DNA from 4 places in the Streptomyces sp. C11-1 genome. Region 2 is predicted to be linked to each of the others. Evidence: riboswitches for the same ligand, from Rfam matches in the RefSeq annotation. Region 2 holds a riboswitch; each other region holds the start of a gene.
The links. A riboswitch is a leader RNA that binds a small molecule or an ion and turns the genes downstream of it on or off. The one in region 2 is predicted to bind cyclic di-AMP.
Positions count from the first base shown of each region.

Region 1: another riboswitch for cyclic di-AMP. It lies ahead of RI138_RS26240 (M23 family metallopeptidase); the one in region 2 lies ahead of RI138_RS30955 (LysM peptidoglycan-binding domain-containing protein).
Region 3: another riboswitch for cyclic di-AMP. It lies ahead of RI138_RS20630 (C40 family peptidase); the one in region 2 lies ahead of RI138_RS30955 (LysM peptidoglycan-binding domain-containing protein).
Region 4: another riboswitch for cyclic di-AMP. It lies ahead of RI138_RS17450 (M23 family metallopeptidase); the one in region 2 lies ahead of RI138_RS30955 (LysM peptidoglycan-binding domain-containing protein).

Region 1 covers NZ_CP134500.1:5,931,184-5,938,535, reverse strand. Annotated here, with positions in the region: gene RI138_RS26255 (bifunctional acetate--CoA ligase family protein/GNAT family N-acetyltransferase) at 1-1,224, opposite strand, end outside; gene RI138_RS26250 (HPr family phosphocarrier protein) at 1,398-1,679, shown strand; gene RI138_RS26245 (GntR family transcriptional regulator) at 1,859-2,566, opposite strand; gene RI138_RS26240 (M23 family metallopeptidase) at 2,788-3,603, opposite strand; cyclic di-AMP (ydaO/yuaA leader) riboswitch at 3,616-3,782, opposite strand; gene RI138_RS26235 (M16 family metallopeptidase) at 4,004-5,374, opposite strand; gene RI138_RS26230 (M16 family metallopeptidase) at 5,401-6,765, opposite strand; gene RI138_RS26225 (DNA gyrase/topoisomerase IV subunit A) at 7,032-7,352, shown strand, end outside.
Region 2 covers NZ_CP134500.1:7,015,099-7,022,450, reverse strand. Annotated here, with positions in the region: gene RI138_RS30980 (GMC oxidoreductase) at 1-566, opposite strand, end outside; gene RI138_RS30975 (hypothetical protein) at 713-1,084, opposite strand; gene RI138_RS30970 (helix-turn-helix domain-containing protein) at 1,222-2,091, shown strand; gene RI138_RS30965 (SAM-dependent methyltransferase) at 2,066-2,872, shown strand; gene RI138_RS30960 (PucR family transcriptional regulator) at 2,949-4,466, shown strand; gene RI138_RS30955 (LysM peptidoglycan-binding domain-containing protein) at 4,544-5,398, opposite strand; cyclic di-AMP (ydaO/yuaA leader) riboswitch at 5,402-5,560, opposite strand; gene RI138_RS30950 (FAD-dependent oxidoreductase) at 6,043-7,352, shown strand, end outside.
Region 3 covers NZ_CP134500.1:4,599,826-4,607,177, reverse strand. Annotated here, with positions in the region: gene pcrA (DNA helicase PcrA) at 1-2,115, opposite strand, end outside; cyclic di-AMP (ydaO/yuaA leader) riboswitch at 2,374-2,542, shown strand; gene RI138_RS20630 (C40 family peptidase) at 2,541-3,731, shown strand; gene RI138_RS20625 (hypothetical protein) at 3,846-4,457, opposite strand; gene RI138_RS20620 (hypothetical protein) at 4,511-4,864, opposite strand; gene RI138_RS20615 (C40 family peptidase) at 5,117-6,196, shown strand; gene RI138_RS20610 (LuxR C-terminal-related transcriptional regulator) at 6,219-6,914, opposite strand; gene RI138_RS20605 (PspC domain-containing protein) at 6,911-7,352, opposite strand, start outside.
Region 4 covers NZ_CP134500.1:3,947,125-3,954,476, forward strand. Annotated here, with positions in the region: gene RI138_RS17440 (MerR family transcriptional regulator) at 1-695, shown strand, start outside; gene RI138_RS17445 (PP2C family protein-serine/threonine phosphatase) at 1,010-2,239, shown strand; cyclic di-AMP (ydaO/yuaA leader) riboswitch at 2,449-2,600, shown strand; gene RI138_RS17450 (M23 family metallopeptidase) at 2,613-3,647, shown strand; gene RI138_RS17455 (PrsW family intramembrane metalloprotease) at 3,700-5,169, opposite strand; gene trmB (tRNA (guanosine(46)-N7)-methyltransferase TrmB) at 5,256-6,224, opposite strand; gene lhgO (L-2-hydroxyglutarate oxidase) at 6,217-7,352, opposite strand, start outside.

The DNA.
Region 1 (7,352 bases), 1.1 Mb from region 2:
GAAGTCGTTGCCGGAGACATCGGCCCGGTTGCCCGCCGAGATGAACGAGGACAGCCCGGCGCCGCGCCGGTGGAGGCCGGAGAGCAGGGCGATGCCGATCGCCCCGGACTGGGTGAACAGGCCGATCCGGCCGCGGGCGGGCGACTCGGGGGCGAGGGAGGCGTTGAGCCGGACGGTCTCGGCGGTGTTGATGATGCCGAAGGCGTTCGGGCCGATGATCCGCATGCCGTACGAGCGGGCCTGGCGGACCAGTTCGCGCTGGAGCTCACGGCCCTCGGAGCCGCGTTCGGCGTACCCGGCGGAGAGGACGACGAGCCCCTGGACGCCGTGCTCCCCGCAGTCGGCGACGGCCTCGGGGACCCGGTGGGCGGGGACGGCGATGACCGCGAGGTCGACCTGCTCGTCGATCTCGCCGATCGAGCGGCGGGCGGGGACCCCGTCGAGGGTGGTCAGGCCCTCGTCGAAGGCCCGGTTCACCGCGTACGTACGGCCGGTGAAGCCGGAGGCGAGGAGGTTGCGCAGGACGGTGCGGCCCACCCCGCCGGTGGTGCGCCCGGTACCGATGACCGCGACGGACCCGGGGTCGAGCAGGCGCTGGACCGAGCGGGCCTCGGCGCGCTGTTCGCGGCCGCGCTGGACGGCGAGGGACTTCTCGGTGGGTTCGAGGTCGAGGGTGAGGTGGACGGAGCCGTCCTCGAAGCTGCGGCGCTGGGTGTATCCGGCGTCCCGGAACACCTTGATCATTTTGTTGTTGGCGGGGAGCACCTCGGCGGCGAAACGCCGGATGCCGCGTTCGCGGGCGACCGCGGCGATGTGTTCGAGCAGGGCGGAGGCGACGCCGCGGCCCTGGTGGGCGTCCTGGACGAGGAAGGCGACCTCGGCCTCGTCGGCGGGGGCGGAGGCGGGGCGGCCCCGGTCGTCGATGCGGTCGAAGCGGACCGTGCCGATGAACTCGCCGCCGATCGTGACGGCCAGTCCCACCCGGTCGACGTAGTCGTGATGGGTGAAGCGGTGCACATCCCGGTCGGATAGCCGGGGATACGGGGCGAAGAACCGGTAGTACTTCGACTCGTCGGACACCTGCTCGTAGAAGCTGACAAGTCGCTCGGCGTCGTCCGTGGTGATCGGCCTGATGCGCGCGGTGCCACCGTCGCGGAGCACCACGTCCGCTTCCCAGTGGTCGGGGTACGCGTGATGCGGACTCTGCTCCGGCGTGGGCTGCATGGACAAAGCCTACGGCGGGCATCCCGGTCGCGGAGGGATCGGTGCCGGGGCAGTCTGATGAGGCCCGGCCGAGGGCGGCCGGGGCGCGGTGACCGGACGGGAGGCCGGGCACAGCACTGCGCACCGCATGAGAGACTGGTCTAGACAACCGTTGATATGTGAAGGGCAGAACCATGGCTGAGCGCCGCGTAAACGTCGGTTGGGCCGAGGGCCTGCACGCCCGCCCCGCTTCCATCTTCGTCCGTGCCGCCACGGCGTCCGGCGTCCCGGTGACGATCGCCAAGGCCGACAGCAGCCCGGTGAACGCCGCCTCCATGCTCGCCGTGCTCGGTCTGGGTGCGCAGGGCGGCGAGGAGATCGTCCTCGCGTCCGACGCGGATGACGCCGAGGCCGCTCTGGACCGGCTGGCGAAGCTGGTCGCCGAGGGGCTGGAAGAGCTTCCCGAGACCGTCTGACCCGTCCCGCCCGCCCCACGGGCGATCCGTCCGCCCCCACCGGACGGAAATACGTGAGAGCCGCGACCCCTTGCCGGGGCTGCGGCTCTTTCGCTTTCCGGAGATATCCGCGCACCGTGAATTCGGGCAGCACGAATACCGCCCTCCGTAATTACTCCCCTTTGTATACGGCGCGATTGTTAATGACGGGCACTCGCGATGTTTACGCCAGGTTGCGAAGTGCTCACCCGGGACCCGGCGGAGGCGCGGCGCCCGGGCCGGTCCGGGCGGCGGAGCCGGTGGGCCGCCGCCGCGCGTTCCGCATGCTGGGCGGTGAGCGCCCTGGCCCGCTCGGCGTCGCCCCGTGCCACGGCGTCCACGATGGCGCCGTGCTCGGCCCAGGAGTCGGCCGGGCGGACCGGCTGTTCGACCGCGTACATCCAGGCGGTCTTGTGCCGGAGCTGGGTGAGCAGCGCGATCAGGCCTGGGCTGCCGGAGGCCTGGGCGAGGGTCTCGTGGAACCAGCCGCCCAGCGAGCGCAGATCCTCGCCCTCGCCCCGGCGGGCCCGCTCCTGACCGAGTCTCACCAGCCCGCGGAGCACCTTGAGGTGGGCGTCCGTACGGCGCTGGGCGGCGCGCGCGGCACCCAGCGGCTCCAGGAGCATCCGCACCTCCAGCAGGTCTGCCGCCTCCTGCTCGGTGGGCTCGGCGACACAGGCGCCGGCGTGTCTGCGGGTGACGACGAAGCCCTCGGACTCCAGGGTGCGCAGCGCCTCGCGGACCGGGACGCGGGAGACCCCGTACCGCCGGGCCAGCAGCTCCTCGGTGAGGCGGCTGCCGCGCTCGTAGACACCGGAGACGATGTCGTCACGGATTGCCGTGCATACCGAATGCGCGGGAATGCGCATGTCCGAACCTCCGCCTTAATCCCCGCGAAACGCGGCCGCCCGACGTCTGTTCCGTGACTCTATTGCAATCCGCCGGAATTTCCGACGGCAGGCCGGAATCCATGGATATCCACTGGCCGAAGAAGGCCTGTTGCACAACCCGGTACGAGGGATTCCGCCGGAATTGCCGAAGGCCCCGGCGGGGAGCCGGGGCCTTCGGGAAGCGGGGTGCGCGGGTGGGGTCAGACGTTCAGACCGTGGGAGCGCAGGTAGCCGACGGGGTCCATGTCGGAGCCGTAGTCGGGGGTGGTCCGGGCCTCGAAGTGCAGGTGCGGGCCGGTGGAGTTGCCGGTGGAGCCGGACAGGCCGATCTGCTGACCGGAGGCGACGCTCTGGCCGACGGAGACGCCGATCGAGGAGAGGTGGCCGTACTGGGTGTACGTGCCGTCCGCCATCCGGAGCACGATGTTGTTGCCGTACGCACCGCCCCAGCCGGCCTCGACGACCGTGCCGGCGCCGACCGCGACGACGGAGCTGCCGGAGGGGGCCATGAAGTCCACGCCGGAGTGGCTGCCGGATGACCAGAGCGAACCGCCCGCCTTGTAGCCGGTGGTGACGTGGGATCCGGCGACCGGGAGGTGGAAGGCGTTCAGGCGGGCGCGCTCGGCGGCGCGGGCGGCGCGGGCCTTCTCCTCGCGGATCTCCTTGGCGCGGGCCTCGGCCTTGCGCTCGGCCTCCGCCTTCGCCTTGGCCTTGGCGGCCTCGGCCTTGGCTTCGGCGGCGGCCTTGGCCTTCGCCTTGGCGATCGCTTCGGCCTGCTGCTGCTGCGCCTCCGCCTGGGCGTCGATCTGCTCGGCGAGGGTGGCGTCGAGGGCGATGGTCTGGGTGAGGCCGGTGTCGACGACCTTGGGCGCCTCGGCGTCCGCGGCGAGGGCCGGAGAGGCCAGCGAGCCGAGGACTCCGGTGGTGGTCAGAGCCGCGATTCCGGCGGCCTGGGCGCTCCGGCGCGTGAGGCGGCTCGGGGCACGGTGCTTCCCGGTGGCACGGGTGAACGCCATGAAGAGGCTGATCCTTTCCTTCCCTCTCGCCTACCGGGTTAGCTGACGGGTTCGGAGCAGGAAGGTCTCCTACGGATCGCCGCGCCGGGTGTGGCGCGGATCTCCGATTCACCCCAGGGACTGCGTGGGTCCCCGGCTCCCCAGGCTCGCGCCTGACGGGGACTCGGCGATCGCTGCCCGGCGCCGCGGATGCGGCATACGGGTGACGGACAGCGGAGCCGACGCTAAGCGGGCCGCCTTCCCATCACCAAACGGACAAGGGGATTTGTCGCACATCCCACAGGGCAGACAGGCAACTTATCCACCAAAGTTGATGAACTGCCCTAATCGGGCAAAAGGGAGGACCCCGACGAACTATTGTTCGCCGAGGTCCTGTTTGCCCCGTTACAGTGCGCTTGCGTCAGCCGGTGACGACGGACACCTCTCCGATGCCGAGCGCCTTTACGGGCTCCGCGATCTGAGCGGCATCCCCCACCAGGACCGTGACCAGCCGGTCCACCGGGAAGGCGTTGACGACGGCGGCGGTCGCCTCCACCGTGCCCGTCTCGGCGAGCCGGGCGTAGAGGTGGGCCTGATAGTCGTCGGGGAGGTGCTGCTCGACCTGGTCGGCCAGGGTGCTCGCGACGGAGGCGGCGGTCTCGAACTTCAGCGGGGCGACGCCCACCAGGTTCTGCACGGCCGTCTCGCGCTCGGCGTCGGTCAGCCCCTCGGCGGCCAGCGTCCGCAGGACCTTCCAGAGGTCCTCCAGCGCCGGTCCGGTGGACTCGGTGTCCACCGAGCCGCTGATCGCGAGCATGGCCGCGCCGCCCGAGTCGGGGCCGCTGGAGCGCAGCACCTGGGCGAAGGCGCGCACACCGTAGGTGTAGCCCTTCTCCTCGCGCAGGACCCGGTCCAGCCGGGAGGTGAGGGTCCCGCCCAGGCAGTACGTGCCGAGCACCTGTGCGGGCCACACGCTCTCGTGCCGGTCGGCGCCGATCCGGCCGATCAGCAGCTGGGTCTGGACCGCGCCGGGGCGGTCCACGATGACCACACGGCCGGTGTCGTCCGCGGTGATCGGCGGGACCGGGCGGGCCTGGCCCGCGTTGCCCGACCAGTCGCCGAGGGTGTCGGCCAGCAGCTCGTCCAGGTCGATGCCGGTGAGGTCACCGACGATCACGGCGGTCGCGGTCGACGGGCGGACGTGGGCGTCGAAGAAGGCACGCACCGCGGCCGCGTCGATCCGGCGCACCGTCTCCTCGGTGCCCAGACGCGGGCGGGACATCCGGGCGGTGGCCGGGAAGAGCTCCTTGGAGAGCTGCTTGGCAGCGCGCCGGGACGGGTTGGCCTGCTCGTGCGGGATCTCGTCGAGGCGGTTGCCGACGAGGCGCTCGATCTCGCTCTCGGCGAAGGCCGGGGCTCGCAGCGCCTCGGCGACCAGACCGAGGGCCTTGGCCAGCCGGGAGGCCGGGACCTCCAGGGAGACCCGGACACCGGGGTGGTCGGCGTGCGCGTCCAGGGTGGCGCCGCAGCGCTCAAGCTCGGCGGCGAACTCCTCGGCGCTGTGCTTGTCGGTGCCCTCGGACAGCGCCCGCGACATGATCGTGGCCACGCCGTCCAGGCCCTCGGGCTCGGCCTCCAGCGGCGCGTCCAGGAAGATCTCCACGGCGACGACCTGCTGGCCGGGGCGGTGGCAGCGCAGCACGGTCAGCCCGTTGGGCAGGGCGCCTCGCTCGGGTGCGGGAAAGGCCCACGGCCGGGCGGTGCCCGGGGTCGGCTGCGGGTGGTAGTCCATGGCTACTCCAGTCACGGCGGCGTCGCTCACTTGTCCGCCCCCTCGGGTGCTTCGGTGCCTGCCGTGTCCTCGACGGCCCCGTCGTCCTCGGCCGGCTCGATGGGCTCGTAGACCAGCACCGCCCGGTTGTCGGGGCGCAGGGCCGCCCGCGCCGCCTCGCGCACCTCCTCCGCGGTGATGTCCAGGACTCGTCCCACGGCGCTCAGGGCGAGCTGCGGGTCGCCGAACAGGACCGCGTAGCGGCACAGTTCGTCGGCGCGGCCCGCAACCGTCCCCAGGCGGTCCAGCCACTCGCGCTCCAACTGGGCCTGCGCGCGCTCCATTTCCTCCGGGGTGGGCCCCTCGGCGGCGAACCGGGCCAGCTCCTCGTCGACCGCGGCCTCGATCTGCTCCACCTCGACCCCGCCGGAGGTCTTCACATCCAGCCAGCCCAGCGAGGGCGCACCGGCGAGCCGCAGCAGCCCGAAGCCTGCCGCCACCGCCGTACGGTCGCGGCGGACCAGGCGGTTGTGCAGGCGGGAGGACTCGCCGCCGCCGAGCACGGTCAGCGCCAGGTCGGCCGCGTCACAGGCGCGGGTGCCGTCGTGCGGGAGGCGGTAGGCGGCCATCAGCGCACGCGCCGGGACCTCTTCGTGGACCACTTCGCGCAGCTGCTCGCCGATGATCTCGGGCAGGGTGCCGTCGCGCGGCGGCTGCTTGCCGTCGTGGGACGGGATGGAGCCGAAGTACTTCTCGACCCAGGCGAGGGTCTGCTCGGGGTCGATGTCCCCGACGATGGAGAGCACCGCGTTATTGGGCGCGTAATACGTACGGAAGAACGCGCGGGCGTCCTCCAGGGTGGCCGCGTCCAGGTCGGCCATGGAGCCGATCGGGGTGTGGTGGTACGGGTGGCCCTCGGGGTAGGCGAGGGCGGTGAGCTTCTCGAACGCGGTGCCGTAGGGCACGTTGTCGTAACGCTGGCGCCGTTCGTTCTTGACGACGTCGCGCTGGTTCTCCATGGACTCCTCGTCGAGCGCGGCGAGGAGGGAGCCCATACGGTCGGCTTCCAGCCAGAGGGCCAGCTCCACCTGGTGGGTGGGCATGGTCTCGAAGTAGTTGGTCCGCTCGAAGCTGGTCGTCCCGTTGAGCGAGCCGCCGGCCCCCTGGACGAGCTCGAAGTGGCCGTTCCCCTTGACCTGGCCCGAGCCCTGGAACATCAGGTGCTCGAAGAGGTGAGCCAGGCCGGTGCGTCCCTTGACCTCGTGGCGTGAGCCGACGTCGTACCAGAGGCAGACCGCGGCGACCGGGGTCAGATGGTCCTCGGAGAGCACCACACGCAGGCCGTTGGCCAGGCGGTGCTCGGTCGCTGTCAAGCCGCCGGAGCCGGCCTGTGCGGTGGCCGTGTGACCCATGGGCATGTACGTCCCTTCGATCGCGATACTGGACTTCCTGACCGGTACTTCCTGCCAGACCTGCCACTCTAAGCAAGCGCACCGGCACCTGGCGAAGTTCCCGTTCCGCGGAAGTTTCCGTCGATGGTGCCTCAGGCCGCGCCGCCTCGGACCGCTTCGGACGGGTCGAGGTCCGCGTTGTCGGTGCGGCGGTCCACAATGGTCCGCATCAGTACCCCAGGTTGTCCGATCAGAATCCGTGTATCCGAGAAGGAGTCGCAGCCGCGATGGCCCGCCGTAGCATGAAGACCCCGCCGCCGGACGACTTCGAGGAGAAGATCCTCGACATCGACGTCGTCGACGAAATGCAGGGCTCCTTCCTTGAGTACGCGTACTCGGTGATCTACTCCAGGGCCCTGCCCGACGCCCGCGACGGCATGAAGCCGGTGCACCGGCGCATCGTCTCCCAGATGAACGAGATGGGGCTGCGCCCCGACCGCGGCTATGTGAAGTGCGCCCGCGTCGTCGGCGAGGTCATGGGCAAGCTGCACCCCCACGGCGACGCGTCGATCTACGACGCCCTGGTGCGGATGGCGCAGCCCTTCTCG
Region 2 (7,352 bases):
CTGTACATCTCCGCGGCGTTCACCGTGGGGAGGACGGACCCGAAGTGCTCCCGCTTGGGAGTGACGGCCATACCGCCGTTGACCAGCGATCCGCCGCCGACGCCCCGCCCCTGGTAGACCGTGATGCCGCCGAACTCCTCGGCGTCGAGGATGCCGGTGTAGCAGTTGACGTTCTTGTCGAGCGGGAAGCCGAGGAAGTTGCTCAGCGGCTGCTTGGTCCGGGTGCGCAGCCAGAAGGAGCGGTCGTCGGGCTTGGTGGTGTTGGCGAAAATCTTGCCGTCCGCGCCCGGGGTGTCCCAGGCCATGCCCATCTCGATCATGTGGACGTCCGTGCCGGCCTCGGCGAGCCGGAGGGCGGCCACGGAGCCGCCGTATCCGGTGCCGATGACGAGGACCGGCACATGCGCCCCCGAGCCGATCGGCGCCGCCGCCGGACGGACGCTCGCCCACGTCGGCGCGGCGTGCCCGGCGACCGCCGCAGCACCCAGAAGAGAACCTGTTCCAGTGATGAATCTTCGACGCGAGACACCCTTGGCCCCGCTATTGCGCATGACAGTGTCACCCATGTGACATCCCTCACTCTCGACAGAGTGCAACAGGTTCTACTGTCAATCGTGTGGTAAGTCACTAGAAACTTAGGGGTAACTTCCGGCGGCCCTCCGGCATCCGAAGCCGGGTCGCGCGCCGTTGCCGGGCGAGGCGACCTGGCAGGTCAGCGCCCCTGTTCCGGGGCGTGGGACAGCTCCAGCGAGACGGGTTCGCTCTGCTGGTTGTGGGCGGTGACGTGCGTGGTGTGCCGCGTGAAGCGCAGGCCCATGGTGGCGAGTTCGTCGGGTTCGTAGAGGGCGCAGAGAAGCGCGGCGGCCGCCGGGAGCGTCAGGTCGGCGCCGGGGCCGTGCCCCAGCAGGGCCGCGGTGTCCGGGGCGGTGCGGGCTGCCCGGCAGGCGTGCGCGAGGACTTCGTGCGGGTCGTCGACGATCAGTTCGTCGATCTGGATCCGCTGCGCGCGTACGCGGAGATCGAGCGGGCGGGCGGGGGCCGGCATCGGGGCGGGAACAGCGCGCAGCGGACTCGGATGGTTCACGGGGTGGGCTCCAGGGTGGCGTCGGAGATACTCACCATGAGAGCGGCGTGCGGTCGTCGCAAGGTGCGTTGTATGCATTGCGCTCAGACTGCGCGGAGTGTCGAATAGATCGAGCCGGAGCGGGGAGGGAGCACCACGTGGCGCGTGAACGGTCGGGCCGGACGGCGCAGCACCTGGTCCTGGTGGCGCGCCTGCGGCACCTGCGGGAAGGCGCCGGTCTGTCCGTGCCGCAGGCCGCGAGGCAGCTCGGCTGGCATCCGACGACGCTGCGGCGGCTGGAGCAGGCGCAGACCTCCCTCGATGTCGGGCAGGTCTCCGCACTGCTCGGCCTCTACGGGGCGGGCGCGGCGGAGGCCGAGGACATCATGGGCCGGCTCAACGCCGCGAACATGCCCGGCTGGTGGCACCCGTGGCGGGACGCGATGGACCCCTGGCTCATGGACCTGATGAGCGTGGAGTCCGCCGCGAGCGTCGTCCGCACCTGGGACCCGGCGCTCGTGCCCCTGTTGCTCCGGACCCCGGCCTACGCCATGGCCGTGGACGCGGCCCTGCGGCCCGAACTGGACGCCGGGGCGCGGCAGCGGCGGGCCGACCTGCTGGCGGAGCGTCAGAAGCGGCTGCGTGAACAGCAGGCGCGGGTGTGGGCGGTACTGCCGGTCACCGCGCTGCGCTGCCGGGTCGGCGGCCCCGAGGTGATGCGCGAGCAGCTGAACGCGCTTCAGAGGGCCGCCGGGCGGCGGGAGGTGACGGTGCAGCTGCACCCCGACGGCGCGCCGCCGCACCCGCTCACCGGGGTTCCGGCGCTGAGTCTGTACCGGGTGGAGATCCGGGAGATCGCGGACCACGTGGTCCGCGAGGGCGGGCTGCCCGGGACGGCGGAGGTCTGGGACACCAATCCGTCCGTACAGGAATATCAAGCAATGCTGGACATGTCGTGCGTGATGGCGATACGCCCGGCCCGAACTAGGGAGATTCTGCAGGATGAGTACGACCGGGAATGGGCTTGAACTGCCCGCACAGATCGACACGTCCGTCGCGCACAGCGCCCGGGTGTGGAACTACTGGCTCGGCGGGAAGGACAACTTCCCGGCGGACCGGGCGGCGGGCGACGCGTACAAGAGCAAGTACCCGCTGATCGAAACCTTCGCGAAGGAGTCCCGTGACTTCCTGCGCCGGACGGTCACCCACCTCGCCCGGGACGCCGGGATACGGCAGTTCCTGGACGTCGGCGCGGGCCTGCCCACGGCGAACAACACCCACGAGGTCGCCCAGCGCATCGCCCCGGAGTCGCGGATCGTCTACGTCGACCACGACCCCCTCGTACTGCTGCACGTCCATGCCCTGCTGACGTCCAGTCCCGAAGGCGCGACCGCGTACGTCGAGGCGGACATGCGCGACACGGACACCGTCCTGGCCGGGGCCGCCGAGACCCTGGACCTGACACGGCCGGTCGCCCTGGTGATCTCGGACGTGCTCGGGCACATCGTGGACTGGGACGACGCGCTGTCCCTGGTACGGCGGCTGGTGGAGCGGCTTCCCTCGGGCAGCTACCTCTCGCTCTCGCACTCCACCGCCTCGGACGAGGCGCACCGCGCCGTGCAGGACGAGTACAACTCCTCCGGCGCCATCCCGTACATCTTCCGGGAGCCGGAGACGACGATCGCGTTCTTCGACGGGCTGGAGATGGTGGAGCCGGGGATGGTGTCCTGGCCGAACTGGCGGCCCGACGCGAACACCGGCACCACCACGGCCCGGGCCGGGTGGGGGGCCGTCGCCCGCATCCCGTAACCCCTGTCCGCAACCGCCGCGCCGCGCACCGGGATGGGCCGGTGCGCGGCGCGCTCGGCCCGCAGAGGCGTACAGCATGAGCACCAGAGGTACGGCAGAGCCCTTCGAAGCCGATCCGTTCCGCCCCCGCGATACGCGGGAAGCCGCGGCGGACCGGCTCCTGCGGGCCGCTATGCGCTCCGGTGCGCACCTGATCAGCGAGGCCGCCACCCTGATCAACGGCTCGGCGGTGCTGGCCGACCCGATCGCCGGAGCCGTTTACAGCACCCCCGCCATCGCGGCCGCCACCGGCGTCCGGGCCGCGTCCCACCCGCAGGACCACCCGCACCACGTCCTGCGCCCGGCGGCCGGGGCCGTCCTCGTCCTGCACCCGGCGCCCGTCGTCCGCGCCGAGCACACCGCCCTCGTCGCCACCACCACCGCGGCCCTGCTGGAGGTCCGGGGGCAGCGCGCCGCCGAACTGCGCGCCGAGCAGATGCGGCTGCACTCCACGCTGCTCCGGCTGCTCCTTGGCGGCCACACCACCGCCGTCACCGACACCCTGGGCGCCGACGGCCTCACGCATGTCACGGTCTACCGGCTCACCGGCCCCGACGTACCCACCGCCCACCAGGTCCTCTGGCGCGCCGCCCGCCCCTCCCTCGCCGGGCACAGCGGCTCCTGCGCCCTGATCGGCGAGCTGGACGGCGAGCTCCTGGTCGCCGAACTCCACCGCGGCCAGGACAACGGGCGGATCCTCCGCCTGGTCTCCCGGGTCAGCGAACGCCACCACCTCCTCGCGGGCCTCGCCGGACCGCTCCCGCTCGCGGACATGCCCACCGCGCACGCGGACGCGGCCGCCGCCCGGCACAGCGCCACCCCCGCCCGCCGTGTCGTCCCCGCCGATGCCGTGGGCGCCACGCAGCTCGTGCGCCTCCTGGACCCCGGCTCCTACAGCCGGTGGGCTGCCGCCGTCCTCGGCCCGCTCACGCCGCAGCACCGGCACCTGCTCCTGGTGTGGCTGCGCACCGGCAGCACCCCGCGCGCCGCCGCCGCGCTCGGCCTCTCCGCCGGTACCCTCCGCACCCGGCTGCGCGAGCTGACCGCCCTGCTCGGCACGGACCTCGACGACGCCACCGTGCGGGCCCATCTGCTCCTCGCCCTGCGCGCTCCCGCCTCCGGCGACCACCCCGGCCACGGTCACGACGGCGGGCAGGAGGGCTCGGGCCGGACGCCGCCGGGAAGCCCAGCGACCGCAGGCCCGTACGGTCCGGCCCGGCTGAAGACCCTGCCCGCCGGAATCCTCGACACCGCCCCCGCCCTCGCCTGGGCCACCGCTCTGGTCGGCGGTCTCGAACCGCACCTGCGGATCGCGCTGGCCTGCTGGCTGCGCCACCACGCGAAGACCGCGCCCGCCGCGACCGAACTGCACGTCCACCGCACCACTCTGACGGTCTGGCTCGCCCAGTGCGCCGAGCACCTCGACCGGAACCTCGATGACGCCGCCGTCCGCGCCGAGCTCCACCTGGCTCTCGAAACCACCGCGGCCACCGACGGCGCGGACGACCCGCGGGCCCTGCCCCGGCGCGGCGGCCGCACCTACCGGCGTACCTGACGGCGGGAGCGGGAAACGGCGGAAGGCGGTGCCACCCCGCGAACGGGTGGCACCGCCTTCCGGTCTCCGCGCCTCGGTCAGTAGGCGCCGAAGACGTTGTCGATCGAGCCGTAGCGGTCGGCGGCGTAGTTGCACGCGGCGGTGATGTTGGCGACCGGGTCGTAGCTGTCGGTCGAGGTGCCGGGCACGTGGTAGGCCTGGAAGGTCGGGTCGATGACCTGGAGCAGGCCCTTGGACGGGGTCCCCTTGGCGGCGTTGGAGTCCCAGTTGTTGATGGCGTTCGGGTTGCCGGAGGACTCGCGCATGATGTTGCGGTGGATGCCGTCGTAGCTGCCGGGGATGCCGCGCTCGGCCATGATCGCCAGCGACTCCTTGATCCAGCCGTCGAGGTCGTTCGTGTACGCGGTCGGCTTCTCGGCGGCCGGGGCGGCCTTCGCCACCGGGGCTTCGGCGCGCTCGGAACGGTCGGCGCGGTCAGCCGACTCACCGCGGGCGGCGCTCGCGGAAGCCTTGCCGGGCTTGTTCTCCGACGGGGCGGCAGCCTTGGCGCCGATGGTCAGCGTGAGACCCGGGTGAATGAGGTCGGGATTACCGCCGATGACCTTCCGGTTCCCTTCGTAGAGCTTCTTCCAGCCGCCACTGACGGAGTATTCGCGGGCGATCTTGGAAAGGCTTTCCCCGGCCGCCACGGAATGCTTGGCGGGCGCGGCCTTCGCGGTGGCCCCGGAAGCGGCCTTGGCTGCGGAATTCACCTGGGCGGCCACGGAGACCGGGGCCACGGCCTGCTGCTGGGCGGCCGGGGCGGGGGCCGCGAAGGCGGTGGTGGCGCCGATCACCGGGAGGGCGAGAACGGCTCCGCCTGTGGTCACGGCGGCGAGGCCGCGACTCAGCGAGGTGGACTTGGGACGGCGGTGCTTACCCTGTGCGGGCATGGGGAATTTCCTCTCCGGCGCCTGCGAGGTGAGCTGTCGGGTTCAGACGGGAGATGTCTGGCCGCATGGGCATGCGACTTCACCCCAAGCCGTTCCGGTAACGGTTCGGCGACTTACCTGGGTCCCCCGCTCCTGCCGTACGTGAGTGGGTTTCGGATTCCCGGACGGCGGCAGGATTCGGCGTTCCATCCGGATTGACGGTGACGGTAGGCGAGAAACGCCGAACAGAACAAGCCCCGCATTCCGCATTGCTGTTTTTCCGCATGATCGAAACAGAGGATTTCCGTCGAGGGCCGCACCGTCACCGCGTCAACTTTCTTCGCGCAGAAGGGAACCGAACCCTCCGGATCACCGTCCGCGCCCCACGACGTGACGCTCACCACGTCCACCGGAGATGGCGAAAACACGGGCAGGCAAAAGCCTCAAGCACCCCAATGAGCCTTTTATGGATGAGAGTTTCTAAAAGAGGTAAATCGACCATATCGACATGACGAAATGGACTTATCGGGCACACTGGCCAGGGCCGGTCGAAGGGCTCGCCGGGCGATCGCTTACGGTGTGGGGTGGAGACTAGTAAGCCAACCCTTACCTCCGACGTACGCTGTACCTGCCCGCGTTCGCCCGCCCCGAAGGAACACCACGCCATGACACGCCCCGTCCGCGTCGCCATTGTCGGAGCCGGCCCCGCCGGTATCTACGCTGCGGACGCGCTGCTCAAATCCGAGGTCTGCCAGGACCCGGGGGTCTCCATCGACCTCTTCGAGCGCATGCCCGCGCCCTTCGGCCTGATCCGTTACGGCGTCGCCCCCGACCACCCCCGGATCAAGGGCATCGTCAAGGCCCTCCACCAGGTGCTGGACAAGCCGCAGATCCGCCTCTTCGGGAACGTCAGCTACCCGAACGACATCGGCCTGGACGACCTGCGCTCGTTCTACGACGCCGTGATCTTCTCCACCGGCGCCGAGGCCGACCGGGCGCTCGACATCCCCGGCATCGAACTGGACGGCTCCTACGGCGCGGCCGAGTTCGTCTCCTGGTACGACGGTCACCCCGAGGTCCCCCGCACCTGGCCGCTCACCGCGGAGAAGGTCGCCGTCCTCGGCGTGGGCAACGTGGCGCTGGACGTGGCCCGGGTCCTGGCCAAGACGGCGGACGAGCTGCTGCCCACCGAGATCCCGGACAACGTGTACCAGGGCCTCAAGGCGAACAAGGCGCTGGAGGTGCATGTCTTCGGTCGGCGTGGCCCGGCGCAGGCCAAGTTCAGCCCGATGGAGCTGCGGGAGCTGGACCACTCCCCCAACATCGAAGTCATCGTCAACCCCGAGGACATCGAGTACGACGAGGGCTCCATCGCGACCCGCCGGGAGAACAAGCAGGCCAACATGGTCGCGCAGACCCTGGAGAACTGGGCGATCCGCGATGTCGGCGACCGCCCGCACAAGCTGTTCCTGCACTTCTTCGAGTCCCCCGTCGAGATCCTCGGCGAGGACGGCAAGGTCGCGGCGCTGCGCACCGAGCGCACCGAGCTGGACGGCACCGGCAATGTCCGGGGCACCGGAGAGTTCACCGACTGGGACGTCCAGAGCGTCTACCGCGCCGTCGGCTACTACTCGGAGGAGCTGCCCAAGCTCCCCTTCGACGTGGCCTCCGGCACCGTCCCGCACGAGGCGGGCCGGGTCATCTCCGGGGACGAGCACATGGCCTCGGTCTACGTCACGGGCTGGATCAAGCGCGGTCCGATCGGCCTGATCGGCCACACGAAGGGCGACGCAAACGAGACGGTGGCCTGCCTCCTGGAGGACCGCGCCGCCGGTCGGCTGCCCGAGCCGGCTACGCCCGCCCCCGAGGCCGTCGAGGCCTTCCTGGAGGACCGGGGCGTGCGGTACACGACCTGGGAGGGCTGGCACAGGCTGGACGCGCACGAGCAGGCGCTCGGCGCGGCCCAGGGCCGGGA
Region 3 (7,352 bases), 2.4 Mb from region 2:
CCGCGAGGGCGGGTTGTACGACGGCTGGCCCCAGGCACTGCGCATGGCGGCGCGGGTGAGGTAGAGGCGTTCGCGGGCGCGGGTGATGCCGACGTAGGCGAGGCGGCGCTCCTCCTCCAGCTCCTTGGTCTGGCCGAGGGCCCGCATGTGCGGGAAGACGCCGTCCTCCATGCCGGTGAGGAAGACGACCGGGAACTCCAGGCCCTTCGCCGTGTGCAGGGTCATCAGCGTGATGACGCCGGAGCCGTCCCCGTCCTCGTCGGGGATCTGGTCGGAGTCGGCGACGAGCGCGACCTTCTCCAGGAACTCCGCGAGGGTGCCCGCGCCCTCCGTCTCGCCTCGCTCCTGCTCGAATTCGAGGGCGACGGCGGCGAGTTCCTGGAGGTTCTCGATGCGGGTCTCGTCCTGCGGGTCGGTGGATGCCTGGAGTTCGGCGAGATAGCCCGTGCGCTCCAGGACCGCTTCCAGCACGACGGCTGGGCCGGCGCCGGACTCGACGATCGTGCGCAGCTCCTCCATCAGCGTGTTGAACCGCTTGACGGCGTTGGCCGAGCGGGCGGCCATGCCGTAGGCCTCGTCGACGCGGCGCAGCGCCTGCGGGAAGGAGATCTTCTCGCGCAGCGAGAGGGCGTCGATCATCGCTTCGGCGCGGTCGCCGATGCCGCGCTTGGGCACGTTGAGGATGCGGCGCAGCGGGACGGTGTCCTCGGGGTTGGCGAGGACACGGAGGTAGGCCAGGACGTCCCGGACCTCCTTGCGCTCGTAGAAGCGCACACCGCCGACGACCTTGTAGGGCAGGCCGACGCGGATGAAGATCTCTTCGAAGACACGGGACTGGGCGTTGGTCCGGTAGAACACGGCGACGTCGCCCGCCTTGGCATCGCCCTTGTCGGTGAGGCGGTCGATCTCCTCGGCGACGAACTGGGCCTCGTCGTGCTCGGTGTCCGCGACATAGCCGGTGATGCGGGCGCCGCTGCCGGCGTTGGTCCAGAGGTTCTTGGGGCGGCGGCTCTCGTTGCGCTCGATGACCGCGTTGGCGGCGGAGAGGATCGTCTGCGTGGAGCGGTAGTTCTGCTCCAGGAGGATCGTCGTCGCGTCCGGGTAGTCCTCCTCGAACTGGAGGATGTTGCGGATGGTCGCACCCCGGAAGGCGTAGATCGACTGGTCCGCGTCGCCCACCACGCACAGCTCTGCGGGGGCGTCGTGCTCCCCGGCCGGGCCGACCAGCTCCCGTACCAGCGTGTACTGGGCGTGGTTGGTGTCCTGGTACTCGTCGACCAGGACGTGACGGAAGCGGCGGCGGTAGTGCTCGGCGACATCCGGGAAGGCCTGGAGGAGGTGGACCGTCGTCATGATGATGTCGTCGAAGTCCAGGGCGTTGGCCTCGCGCAGACGGGCCTGGTAGAGCGTGTACGCCTGGGCGAGGGTCTTCTCGAAGCCATCGGCAGCCTGCCCGGCGAAGGTCTCCTCGTCGATGAGCTCGTTCTTGAGGTTGGAGACCTTGGCGGTGAAGGACTTCGGCGGATAGCGCTTGGGGTCCAGGTCGAGGTCGCGGCAGACCAGGGCCATCAGGCGCTTGGAGTCGGCGGCGTCGTAGATCGAGAACGACGAGGTGAAGCCGAGCTTCTTGGACTCGCGGCGCAGGATGCGGACGCACGCGCTGTGGAAGGTCATGACCCACATGGCGTTGGCGCGCGGGCCGACGAGCTGCTCGACGCGCTCCTTCATCTCGCCCGCGGCCTTGTTGGTGAAAGTGATCGCGAGGATCTGCCCGGGGTGGACCCCGCGCTCGGCCAGCAGATGGGCGATGCGGTGGGTGAGCACCCGGGTCTTGCCGGAGCCGGCCCCGGCGACGATGAGCAGCGGGGACCCGGCGTGCACGACGGCGGCGCGCTGTTCGGTGTTGAGCCCGTCGAGCAGCGCGGCGGAGTCGATCACCGGGCGCGGGTGACCGTCGCGGTAATACCCGTCCCGGGGCGGCGGGGGCGCGTCGAAGACGCCCTCGAAGAGTCCCTCCGGCACCGCTTCGGGTGCGTGGTCCTCGGGGGGCGGCGGAGGGCCGTCCTCCGCGGGCTGGAGGCCGGTCAGGAAGCTGTCGTCAAAGAGGCTGCTCATCGCCTCCCGAGTCTAGGCGGCCGTACTGACAACCTTCCGCCGAAGTCCGGAAGGGGCCGTTCACACCGGCACACACGGACAGCGGACGTCCACGTTCCGTGAAGGAGTGCCCGGTCGGAGGGGGTGCGGGGCGCCTGATCCGCGAAGGTCACGAAAATGTATCGGGCATATCGCTCATCGTCCTTCCCAGCGGCGGGGCCGGTTGGCTAGCGTGCTCGGTCAGGTGATCCGTACCTCCCTGAGGCGAACCGCGCCTGACGGACACCTCCGCCGAATCCGGCCTGCCCTCGCGGCAGTTCGGAACCGGGGACCCACACGCAGAACCGGGGTGAATCGGTCCGTACCTCTCCCGTCCGGACCGTAGGACAGCCTTCCGTTCCCGTCCGAACCCGACAGCTAACCCGGTAGGCGGTCCACGGAAGGAGATGCCGGTCTTGGCATCGCATCGCAAGCCGCGCGCGAAAGTGCGCACCGCCACACCCGCCGTCGGGCTGACGACGGCCGCGCTGGCCTCCGTCACCCTGCTCTCCACGCAGAGCGCGACGGCCGCGCCCGCCGAGCCCAAGCCCGCCGTCGAGGAAGTCCAGAAGAAGGTCGACGCCCTCTACCGGCAGGCGGGCTCCGCGACCCAGGAGTACAACCGGGCCAAGGCCGCCTCCGCGGCCCAGCAGACGAAGGTCGACACTCTGCTCTCCGACGTGGCGAAGCGGGCCGAGAAGATCAACGAGGCGCGCCGGGCGCTGGGGGCGTATGCGGCGGCGCAGTACCGCAGCGGCGGCATCGCGCCCACGGCCACGTTCTTCCTGGCGGACGACCCGCAGGGGTACTTCGACCAGAACCAGCTGATGAGCCGGGTGACGGAACGCCAGCAGAAGGCCGTCGTCGACTTCCGTACGCAGCAGGCCTCGGCGGCGAAGAAGCGCGCGGAGGCGGTGAAGAGCCTGGAGACCCTTACCGAGACGCAGGCCACGCTCGCCGCCAGCAAGAAGGACGTGCAGACCAAGCTCACCGAGGCCCGGTCCCTGCTCTCCCGGCTGACCGCCGAGGAGAAGGCGCGGCTGGCTGAGCTGGAGCGCAAGAAGGAGGCCGAGGCCAAGGAGAAGGCGGAGAAGCTGGCCCGCAAGCAGGCCGCCGAGGCGAAGCAGCGGGCCGAGGCCGAGGAGAAGGCCCGCGAGGAGGCCGCGAAGGAGTCGGGCGGCGGTACGGGGGCGGGCTCCGGTACGGGTACGGGTACGGACTCCGGCACCGGCGCGGGCAGCGGTTACGCCGCCAAGGCGGAGAAGGTGCTGGCCTTCGCGCGCGCCCAGATCGGGAAGCCGTACGTGTGGGGGGCCTCGGGCCCGTCCTCGTACGACTGCTCGGGGCTGACGCAGTCGGCGTGGCGCGAGGCGGGCGTGGACCTGCCCCGGACGACCTGGGACCAGGTGAAGGTCGGCACCCGGGTCGCCACCTCCGACCTCCAGCCCGGTGACCTGGTCTTCTTCTACGACGACATCAGCCACGTCGGCATCTACAAGGGCGACGGGATGATGATCCACGCCCCGAAGCCGGGTGCGAACGTGCGCGAGGAGTCGATCTACTACATGCCGATCTACGGGAGCGTGCGCCCGGCGTAGCAGGGGGAAGCGGGGTGCCGGGTGCCCGGGGTGCCGGGGTGCGGGAGCCGGGGTGCCAGGGCGCCGGGAGCTGCCGCCACCACCCGGGCTCCCCTGTCGGTCCCGACGGCCCGGTCAGTGACCGCCCTGGTTCCTGACGCAGGGCCCCGTTCCGGGCTGGGGTTCGATGTAGGCCCCGTGCACGTTGCTCGTGATCCCGTCCTGCGACGCGTTTCCGGAGACGCAGGCGTTCCCCGTGTGGACGCTGTAGAACCCGTGGCCGACGTAGACGCCGTGCTCCTCGCCGCAGCCGAGGTTCTTCAGCGCCTTTTTGAGCCGCTCGTCGCTGAGGTCGCCCTCCCGCATGGCCTGTTCCAGCTCGCCCCGGATGAGCTCGGCCGAGGCCTCTCCCCGGGCGCGGGCCTCCTCGGTCAGCTTCCCCGCCATGCGGTACGCGTGGTTGTCGGCGTAGTTGGGGGGCATGTCCGGGTGGCCCTGACCCGCCTCCTGGCGGTCGCCGCCCTCGTCCGGGGCGGGAGCGGAGGAGGCGGGAATCTCCTCGGGCGTCCGGTCCGACCGCGCGCACAGCGGCCGGGGGCTGAAGGAGGGCTGGGGGCTCGCGGAGGACGCGGCGGCCGATGCGGCCGATCGCACCTCGCCGCCCTGTTGGGTCCCGCACGCCGTCAGTGTGGCGGCGACGAGGACAGCGGCGGCGGCGGAACGTCTGAAGGGAATGTGTATGGGCATGGACACAGCATCCCGCCCAGGGGCGCGCTCGTTTCGAGCGGGGATGCTCAGGCTCAGGTCCAGATCGTGGCGATGAAGACGTTGGCGGCAGTCAGCCCGCCGACCGCCGCGAACGCGCCCTTGTCGACCGTCTCGTCGTCCCGCTTGACGTAGACCAGGGCGAGGATCACGACCAGCAGGGCGAGCTTGATGCCGATCTTGACGTTGTTCACGGCCTGGTCGTCTGCCTGGTTGAGGCCGACCAGAACCATGCCGGTGACAAGCATGGTCAGCGCGCCGTGCAGCATGGCGGGGGTGAAGCGGGCGGCGCCCGCCCCCATGGCCTTCATCTGCGTCAGGAAACCGCCCAGCAGGGAGGCGATGCCGATGATGTGCAGGGCGACGAAGACCTTGATGAGTACGTCCATGGCTCCGGAGCCTAGCCATGGCGAAGGTTTCACCTTTCAGTGAGGCGAACCTTCCTTGCGTACTTCCCCATGAGTGATCCCGATGGACTGAACCTGATCATCTTGAATGGCCCTGATCATCCGTGAACGAAGAAACGTCACATCAGGGCAATAGCTGTCATGCCGACTCTTTTCTCCGCGCCCGGATTAGCGTCCATCCCGGACCCCGTCGGCATCCCCCGGCGGGCAGCCGACAGGAAGGATGCCGCCCCCGTGGCAGCGCACCGCAGGTCAGCTCACCGAAAACCCAAGCAGCGCCCGCTCACCGGCCCTGCTGCCCGCACCGCGGCCACCCTGGCGCTCGCCGGGGCCGCAACCGCCGGATCGGTCACCGGGGCCGGGGCCGCCCCCGCCGAACCGGCGGCCCCCACCGCCACCCAGGTCCGGGCCAAGGTCGACCGGCTGTACCACGACGCCGAGGTCGCCACCGAGAAGTACAACGGGGCGAAGGAGAAGGCGGCTGCCGCCACCCGCAGCCTGGACGCCCTCACCGACGAGGCGGCCCGCCGCACCGGCCGCCTCAACACCGCCCGCAACGCGCTCGGTTCGCTGGCGACCGCCCAGTACCGCAGCGGAACGCTCGACCCGGCCGTACAGCTGGCGCTCTCCTCCGACCCCGACGCCTACCTGGAGCGTGCGGCCTTCCTCGACCGGGCGGGCGACCGCCGGCGGGGTGTGCTCAACGGCATCCGGCGGCAGATCTCCCAGATCTCCCAGGTGAAGGCCCGCGCCGACCGGGAGGCCGAGCGGCTCGCCGCCCGCCGCGCCGAACTGCACGAACACCGCACCGCGATCCGCACCAAACTGGCCGACGCCCGCAGGCTCCTGGACACCCTGACCGCGGACGAGCGCGCCGCGTACGAACGTTCCGCCGACGCCCGGCACGGCGGCGTCCCCGCCCACGCCGACCGCTCCACCGCCCGCACCTCCGTCGCCGCACCCAACTCCCGTGCCGCCCGGGCCATCGCCTTCGCCCACGGCGCGATCGGCAAGCCGTACGTCTGGGGCGCGACCGGCCCGAACGCCTTCGACTGCTCGGGCCTGACCCAGGCGGCGTGGAAGGCGGCGGGCGTCAGCCTGCCGCGGACCACCTACACCCAGATCAACGCCGGACAGCGAGTGCCCCGCTCCCAGCTGGCCCCCGGCGACCTGGTCTTCTTCTACTCCGGGATCAGCCATGTCGGCCTCTACATCGGCGGCGGCCGCATGATCCACGCCCCGCGCCCCGGCGCCCCGGTCCGCATCGCGCCCATCGACCAGATGCCGTTCGCGGGCGCGACCCGGGTGGCGTAAGCCCGTAACAGGCAGCGGCGCCTCAGACCAGGCGTCGCGCCGTCGCCCACCTCGTCAGCTCGTGCCGGTTGGAGAGCTGGAGCTTGCGGAGCACCGCCGAGACATGCGACTCGACCGTCTTCACCGAGATGAACAGCTGCTTGGCGATCTCCTTGTACGCGTAGCCGCGCGCGATCAGCCGCAGCACCTCGCGCTCGCGCTGGGTGAGGCGGTCCAGGTCCTCGTCGACCGGCGGGGCGTCCGTGGAGGCGAAGGCGTCCAGGACGAAACCGGCCAGGCGGGGCGAGAAGACCGCGTCGCCCTCCTGGACCCGGAAGACGGAGTCGACCAGGTCGGTGCCGGTGATCGTCTTGGTGACGTAGCCCCGCGCCCCGCCCCGGATGACCCCGATGACGTCCTCCGCGGCGTCCGAGACGGACAGGGCGAGGAAGCGGACCGGGTCCTCGGCGGCGCTCATCAGGGGGGCGCAGCGACGCAGCACCTCGACGCCGCCGCCGCCCGGGAGGTGGACGTCGAGGAGGACGACCTCGGGGCGGGTCGCGGTGATGACGGTGACCGCCTGGTCGACGTCGGCGGCCTCACCGACCACCTCGACGCCGGTCTCCTCGGTGCGGCCGATCTCGGCCTGCACCCCGGTGCGGAACATCCGGTGGTCGTCGACGAGCACGACCCGTACCCGCCGCTCCGGGCCCCCGGTGGCTTCGGTGTTCTCGGTCATTCGCTCGCCCTCTCCATCTCCAGCTCGACCTCGGTGCCCCCGCCGGGCACCGAACGCAGCCGGGCGCTGCCGCCGTTGCGCTGCATCCGGCCGATGATTGATTCTCGTACGCCCATGCGGTCCCCGGGAACCTCGTCCAGGTCGAAGCCCGGACCCCGGTCCCGTACGGACACGAAGACCGTACGGCCCTCGACCTCCGCGAAGACCTGCACGGCGCCGCCCTCGCCACCGTACTTGGCGGCATTCACCATCGCCTCGCGCGCGGCCTGCATCTGCGCGCTCAGCTTCTCGTCGAGCGGGCAGTCGCCGACCACGACGACTTCCAGGGGCACGCCGTGTTTGTCCTCGACCTCGGCGGCGGCCCGCTTGACCGCCTCGGCCAGGGTCTCCGGTTCGTCGTCCTCGTCCTTGCCGGTGCCCTCGGGGTTGTAGAGCCAG
Region 4 (7,352 bases), 3.1 Mb from region 2:
CGCTCCGGCACTACGGAGACCTCGGTCTCCTCACGCCGAGCCGGGTCGGGAGCAACGGCTACCGCTACTACGACCAGGACGCCCTCGTCCGGTTGCAGCGCATTCTGCTGCTGCGGGAGCTCGGGCTGTCGTTGCCCGCCATCAAGGACGTACTGGAGGGGCAGCGGGACACGGCGGTGGCGCTGCGGGCGCATCTGCGGCTGCTCGAACAGGAGCAGGCGCGCATCGGGCGGCAGATCGCCTCGGTGCGGACCACTCTCCACAAGACCCGGGAGGGGATGGAACTCATGGCTGATGAAGTGTTCGACGGGTTCGACCACACCGTCCACGAGCAGGAGGTGACCGAGCGCTGGGGCCGGAAGGCGTACGAGGAGGGCGACCGGTGGTGGCGTTCGCTCGGGGCGGCGGAGAAGAAGGCGTTCCAGGACGAGCAGGAGGCCATCGCGCGCGACTGGGGGCGGGCCAAGGAGGCCGGGCTCGCCCCGGACAGCGAGGAGGCGCAGGACATCGCGCGGCGGCACTGCGCCTGGCTGGCGACGACGAGGGAGCCGAGCCGTTCGTACGTGATCGGGCTCGCCGAGATGTACGTCGCCGATCCGCGCTTCGCGCAGAACTACGACCGCCACGCGGATGACACCGTCACCCTCGTACGGGACGCGCTGACCGTCTACGCGGAGCACTCGCTCTCCGACTGAGCCGACGGGGCGGGCCAAGCGCCCTGGGCGGGCTGAGCCGGCCGGGAGGGGGCTGGGCGGGCCGGGCTGGCTGAGCGGGCTGGGTCGACTGGGCCGACTGGGGGCGGCCTGGGACGGCTGGGGGCGGCCTGGGACGGCTGAGTGGGCTTGGACCGCCTGGCCGGCCGTCGGCCGTATCGGTCACCGATGGCCGGTCCTCGTCCGGCTTCCCCCTATTTGGCCGATGAGGAGTCGCCGCCCGGCGCGGCTCCGGGAAGCCTGGACGGGGCGCGGTACCGTCCGCAGCCGTGGGTGGACCGGGCAGGAGTGCACAGGTGGGGTTGGCCGAGGAGCGGCGTGGGCGCGTGGCCGGGAGCGCCGGTGGTCTGAGCCGCGCCGTGCTCGGGTCCCCGGACGGGGCGGTGACGCCCGGTGGCAGGGGCACCCGGCGGTTCGTCCGGCTGCTGCCCGCGCTCCTGATCGTCGGCGGGCTGCTGTTCGACTCGTTGGCTCCGCCCAACTTCACCGCCGTTCCCCTGTTCGTGGCGGCGCCCCTGATCGCCGCGCCGTTCTTCTCCCGGTCCCGGACCGTCCGTACCGGCATCGCCTCGCTCCTGTCCGTCATCGCGATGCGGCTCTCCGACGGGACGTCCACCCAGGTGGTCCCGGTCATCGAGACCATCACCGTGCTGACCGCCGCGGTGCTCGCCCTGGTCATCAACGGGGTCGTACGGCGCAGCAACGAGCAGCTGGCCTCGGCACGGGTCATCGCGGAGACCGCGATGCGCGCCGTCCTGCCGACACCGGCCGAGCGGATCGGCGGGCTCCAGGTGGCCGCGCGGTACGAGGCGGCCCAGGCGGACGAGTTCGTGGGCGGTGACCTGTTCGCCGTCGCGGACACCCCGTACGGCGTCCGTCTGGTCGTCGGCGACGTGCGCGGCAAGGGGCTGGGTGCCGTCGAGACGGTGGCGGTGATCATCGGGGCGTTCCGGGAGGCCGCCGAGCAGGAGCGGTCCCTGGAGGGCGTCGCCCAGCGGCTGGAGCGGGCGCTGGCGCGGGAGGGGACGCGCCGGTACGGGCTGGATGCCATGGAGGGGTTCATCACCGCGGTACTGGCCGAGATCCCGCCCGGTTCGGCCACCGTGCGGCTGGTCAACCGGGGGCATCCCGAGCCGGTCCTGCTGCACGCGGACGGCGCCCTGGAGGTGCTCGCGCCCTCCGTGCCCGCGCTGCCGCTGGGGATGGACCTGGGGGTGTGGCCGGACCGGTCCGACGAGTGGGCGATGCCCGCCGGCGCCACCCTCCTCGCCTTCACCGACGGCCTGTCCGAGGCCCGGGACGCGAACGGGGTCTTCTACGATCCCGCGGCCCGGCTGCGCGGCCGGATCTTCCCCGGTCCCGAGGAGCTGCTGTCGGCGCTCACCGACGACGTACGGCTGCACACCGGGGGGCGGACCACGGACGACATGGCGCTGCTCGCGGTGGGCCGGCCGGCGGAGGGGCAGCCGGAGCGGCGGACGACGGTGAAGATCGTGGGGCGGGGCGATGACACGGTACGTAACTGAAGCGCGTCGCTCCGCATAACATTTGACGCAACGTCAGAAAGAGGGGTGTGGCTGAGGCGCGGTCAAGTCGCCTGATTTAGCCCACTTCTGCCCTGTAAGTCCCCGTCGAGTTCGTTAATGATTAGCAGGAACAGCTTGGAATCGGGACCGTGTGTCTATTAACGTTCGATAACGCAGCGCGGTCGTCCCAGCCGTCGTCAGGACGGCGCCGCGCGCGAGCGCCGAATCCCGCAAGGGAACCGGGGAACCACCTACATGGGGTGAATCGGACGCCTGCGTCTCGTGAGAGACGGAGGGGCCCGTAGGAGACCTTCCTGCTCCGAACCCGTCAGCTAACCCGGTAGGCGAGAAGGAAGGAAAGGAGTGCGCCCACGTGGCGTCCAACAAGCCTGCCCCTGAGGCCCCGTCACCCTTCAGTGCCGACACCTTCGGTGGCGCGGAGCGGTCCGTGGGGGAGTGGAATCCCACCGAGGAGTCCATCCGGCCCGTGCGCGGCAGGCACCGCGTAGCCAAGCAGCGTGGTCTGGCCCGTAGCTCCACCGTCCTCGGGGTCGGCGTCATAGCGGCCGTCGGAGCGGGGGGCATGGCCACCGCTCAGGACAAGGCACCCGTCTCCATCTCTCTTCCCGATTCCATCGCGGACAACCTTCCCGACGCCAAGTCCCTTCCCGGCGTCGGGTCCTTCATGTCGGACGACGTGGAGGCCGCCCCGGTCGCCGCGGCCGCGCCGCTCACCTCCGCGGGGCTCACCAGCGCCGAGGCCGAGCAGGGCGCCACCGACGCGGGCGAGGCCCTGCGCGCCCGGATCCTCCAGCAGGCCGAGCAGCAGCAGGCCAGCGCGGATGCCGAGGCCAAGGCCGCCGCCGAGAAGGCCGCGGCAGAGAAGGCGGCCGCCGAGGCGAAGAAGCAGCAGGACGAGGCCGAGGCCAAGGCCGCCGCCGAGAAGAAGGCGGCGGAGGAAGCGGCGAAGAAGAAGGCGGAGGCCGAGCGCCTCGCCAAGCTCGCCGCCAGCTACTCCCTGCCCACCTCCTCGTACACGGTCACCTCGACCTACGGCCAGTCCGGCGCGCTCTGGTCCTCCGGTCAGCACACCGGCCTCGACCTCGCCGGGGCGACCGGCACGCCGCTCAAGGCCGTGCACAGCGGCACGATCAAGTCGGCCGGCTGGTCCGGTTCGTACGGCTACCGCACGGTGCTCGAACTGGAGGACGGCACCGAGATCTGGTACGCCCACCAGTCCTCGATCGACGTCTCGGCCGGCCAGAAGGTCACCACCGGCGACACCATCGGCCGCATGGGTGCGACCGGCAACGTGACCGGTGTCCACCTCCACCTGGAGGTTCGTACGGCGGGCGGCTCGGCGATGGACCCGATGGCCTGGCTGAACAGCAAGGGCCTCTCCGTCTGAGCCTCCTCCTCACCCCGGAACCCCGGCAGCCCTGACGCACACCCCCCCGACGTCAGGGCTGCCGGTACTCGTTTCCGTACCCGGGCCCGTAGGCGTGTGCGTACGCGTAGCCGTGCCCCTGCCCGGGCCCGTACGTGTATCCGTGCCCATGCCCGTATCCGGGCGCGTAGCCGTGCCCGGGCGCGTAGCCGTGGCCGGGCGCGTGTCTGTATGCGTACTGCGGGCGGGTCGTCAGGCGGGCGGCCTCGGTGAGGGCCGGTGCCGCGATGTCACGGCGCTGCCAGAGGTGGTGCAGCAGCTCCCGTTCCCGTGCGGCGAAGTCGGGGCCCGCCGCGCCGTGCCGGGCCCGGCGGCGCAGGCCCGCCAGAGACGTCGCGAACGACTCGTACTCCGCGACCGCGCGGGCCGCCGCCCGGCCCCGGAGCCGGTCCCGCTGCCAGTGGCGGGCCAGGTCGCGGGCGATGCCGCGGGCCCGCATCGAGGAGAGCGCGTGCGGTTCGGCGGGGGTGAGCCAGCCCGCCGCCACGTATGCGGGCAGTTCGGCCGCGAGCGTACGCAGCTCCCGCTGGCGCGAATGGATCGCCAGCCAGGTCACCAGGCCGAACGCCGGGACCATGACGATTCCGTACACCGCGTAGAAGCCGTACGGGCCGAAGGACGCCGAGCCGTTCCACAGGGCGTGCAGGCCCATCGCCAGAAGCAGGCCGAGCAGCGGCAGGGCGATCCGGCGGACCCGGTGGCGGCGGGCGCTCACGGCCGCGAAGCCGAAGCCGAGGCCGGTGAGGACGGTGAACAGGGGGTGCGCGAACGGCGACATCACGATCCGTACGAAGAACGTCCCCACCGTCACCGAGGCGAACCCCGAACTGCCCTGGAGCTGGTCCTCGCCGAAGGCGTTGCCCAGATAGAGGATGTTCTCGGTGAACGCGAAGCCCGTCGCGGTGAACCCGGCGACCACGATCCCGTCCACCACCCCGCTGAACTCCCGTCTGCGGAACACGAAGATGAGCAGCACGGCCGCCGCCTTCGCGCTCTCCTCGACGATGGGGGCGATCACCGTCGCCCCCAGGGTGTCGGCGCTCGCCGGGTCGGCCGTCGCGGTGGCTATCCAGCGTGTCGCGAACGAGTTGGCGATGATCGCGACGAGTGCGGCGGCGCACGCGCCCCAGGCGAAGGAGAAGAGCAGATTCCGCCAGGGGCCGGGCTCGACCCGGTCCAGCCAGCGGAACGCCGCCATCAGGAGGGGGACCGGGAGCACCGCCAGGCCGAGACCGACGAGGAAGCCTTCCGGGCCGGTCTGCTCCCGGACCAGGGCCAGGATCACCAGCCCGCACAGCACGAGCGCCAGGATCACGGCCCCGGCGCGGAACGCCTTGCTGCGCCACACCATGCCGACGCGGCGGGGCCGGTATCGCCACTGGCCACGCTCCGGCACGGCGCCCAGCACCTCGTCGAGCCGCTGCTCGTGGAGGACCGGAACGGCCGGCCGTGTCTGCTGATGCTGCACGGAAGGATCGGACACCATTCGACCCTAACGAGGGGCACTGACACCCGGCGATGGCGCATCCGGCCAGGACGTGGCCACATGGCCAACGTGGGCGGTGTGCGTCAGATGCGGGCGAACAGCAGGTCGTGGACGACGTGCCCCTTGTCCAGGCCCTGCCCCTCGAAGCGGGTGAGCGGCCGGAACGCCGGGCGCGGGGCGTATCCGCCGTCCGCCGCGGTGTTCTCGAAGCGGGGGTGCGCGGTGAGCACCTCCAGCATCTGCTCGGCGTACGGCTCCCAGTCCGTCGCGCAGTGGACGATCGCGCCGGGCTTCAGCCGGGGGGCGACCAGATCCAGGAACGCGGGCTGGATCAGCCGCCGCTTGTGGTGCCGGGCCTTGGGCCACGGGTCGGGGAAGTAGACCCGCAGGCCGTCGAGGCACTCGGGGGCCAGCATCTCGCGCAGCAGGATGACCGCGTCACCGTTGGCCACCCGTACGTTGGTCGAGCCCGCCTTGTCCGCGAGGCCCAGCAGGTTGCCCTGGCCCGGGGTGTGGACGTCGACGGCGAGGATGCCGGTGCCCGGGTCGTCTGCCGCCATCTGCGCGGTGGCCTCGCCCATGCCGAAGCCGATCTCCAGGACGACGGGCAGCCCGTCGAACAGCTCGTCCAGGTCGAGGACGCGCTTGCCGTCGATGTCCAGGCCCCACTTGGGCCACAGCCGCTCCAGGGCGTCCTGCTGGCCGGTCGTGACCCGGCTTCGGCGCGGCTGGAAGCTGCGGATCCGGCGCTCGTGGTGCGAGCCGGCGGGGTCGGCTGCGGGGCCGCCGGGGAAGCGGGGCTCCTGGCGGAGCCTGCGCTGCCGCTCGAAGGAGGCCTCCCGCAGCGCGGCCGCTTCGTCGGCGGTCACCTCGTCGGCCGCGGCTTCGGCCTCGGTGGCCACCATGTCGGCCGCAGCTTCGGCCTCGGTGGCTGCCACGTCGGCTGCCGTGGAGCCGGTCGCGGGCGCGGTGACGGCGGGCGCGTGCTCGGGCGTCGCGGCCGTGGCTTCGGCGGGCGCACCGGGGGCGGGGTTCAGGGGCTGCTCAGACACAATGCCCCGATTCTACGGCGGGCGGCTTCCACCCCGTTTCCCGTGCCCGGCGCAGCGCCCGCCGCGCGACCTCCCGTCCGATGGGCAGGGACGCCGTCGCCGCCGGTGACGGGGCGTTGAGCACATGGACGGTGTGCGGGGCCTCCCGGATCAGGAAGTCGTCGACCAGCGTGCCGTCCTTCAGTACCGCCTGGGCCCGGACTCCGGCGGGTGACGGGCGCAGGTCCTCCTCGGTCACCGCGGGCAGCAGCCGCTGGACGGCCCGGGTGAAGGCGGACCGGGACAGTGAGCGGTGGACCTCGCCCGCCCCGTAGCGCCAGTGTCTGCGGGCGATCTGCCAGGTGCCGGGCCAGCTCAGCGTGGACAGCAGTTCGCCGGGGCGCACCACGGGCCAGGCATACCCCTCGCGGGCGAGGGCGGGGACGGCGTTCGGGCCGACGTGGACGGAGCCGTCGAAGCCGCGGGTGAGGTGCACGCCGAGGAAGGGGAAGGCCGGGTCGGGCACCGGGTAGACCAGGCCCCGCACCAGCTCGGGGCGGGCCAGCGCGTAGTACTCGCCCCGGAACGGCACGATCCGCACCCCCGGGTCGTCGCCCGCGAGCCGGGCCACCCGGTCGCAGTGGAGTCCCGCGCAGTTGACCAGGACCCGCGCCCGGACGACCAGGCCCTCGGTGGTGCGCACCGCGACGCCCCAGGGGCGGCGGTCTATGGCGGTGACCTCCGCGCCGTACCGCACGAGGCCGCCGGCGGCGGTGACCTCGGTCGCGAAGCGCGCGGCGACGGCAGTGAAGTCGCAGACGCCCGTCGTGCCGACGCGGATCGCCGCGAGGCCCCGCACCTCCGGTTCGTACTCCGCGATCTGCGCCGGGCCCAGCTCCCGCACGGGCAGTCCGTGTTCGCGGCCGCGCTGGACCAGGCCGTGCAGCCGGGGCAGCTCGGAGCGCTCGGTGGCCACGATCAGCTTGCCGGTCACCGCGTGCGCGATGCCGTGCTCCGCGCAGAAGTCCGCCAGCTCGGCGGAGCCGCGGAGCGCGTACCGCGCCTTGAGTGAACCGGGGCGGTAGTAGATGCCGCTGTGGATCACGCCGCTGTTGCGGCCGGTCTGGTGGCGGGCTGGGCCGCTCTCCT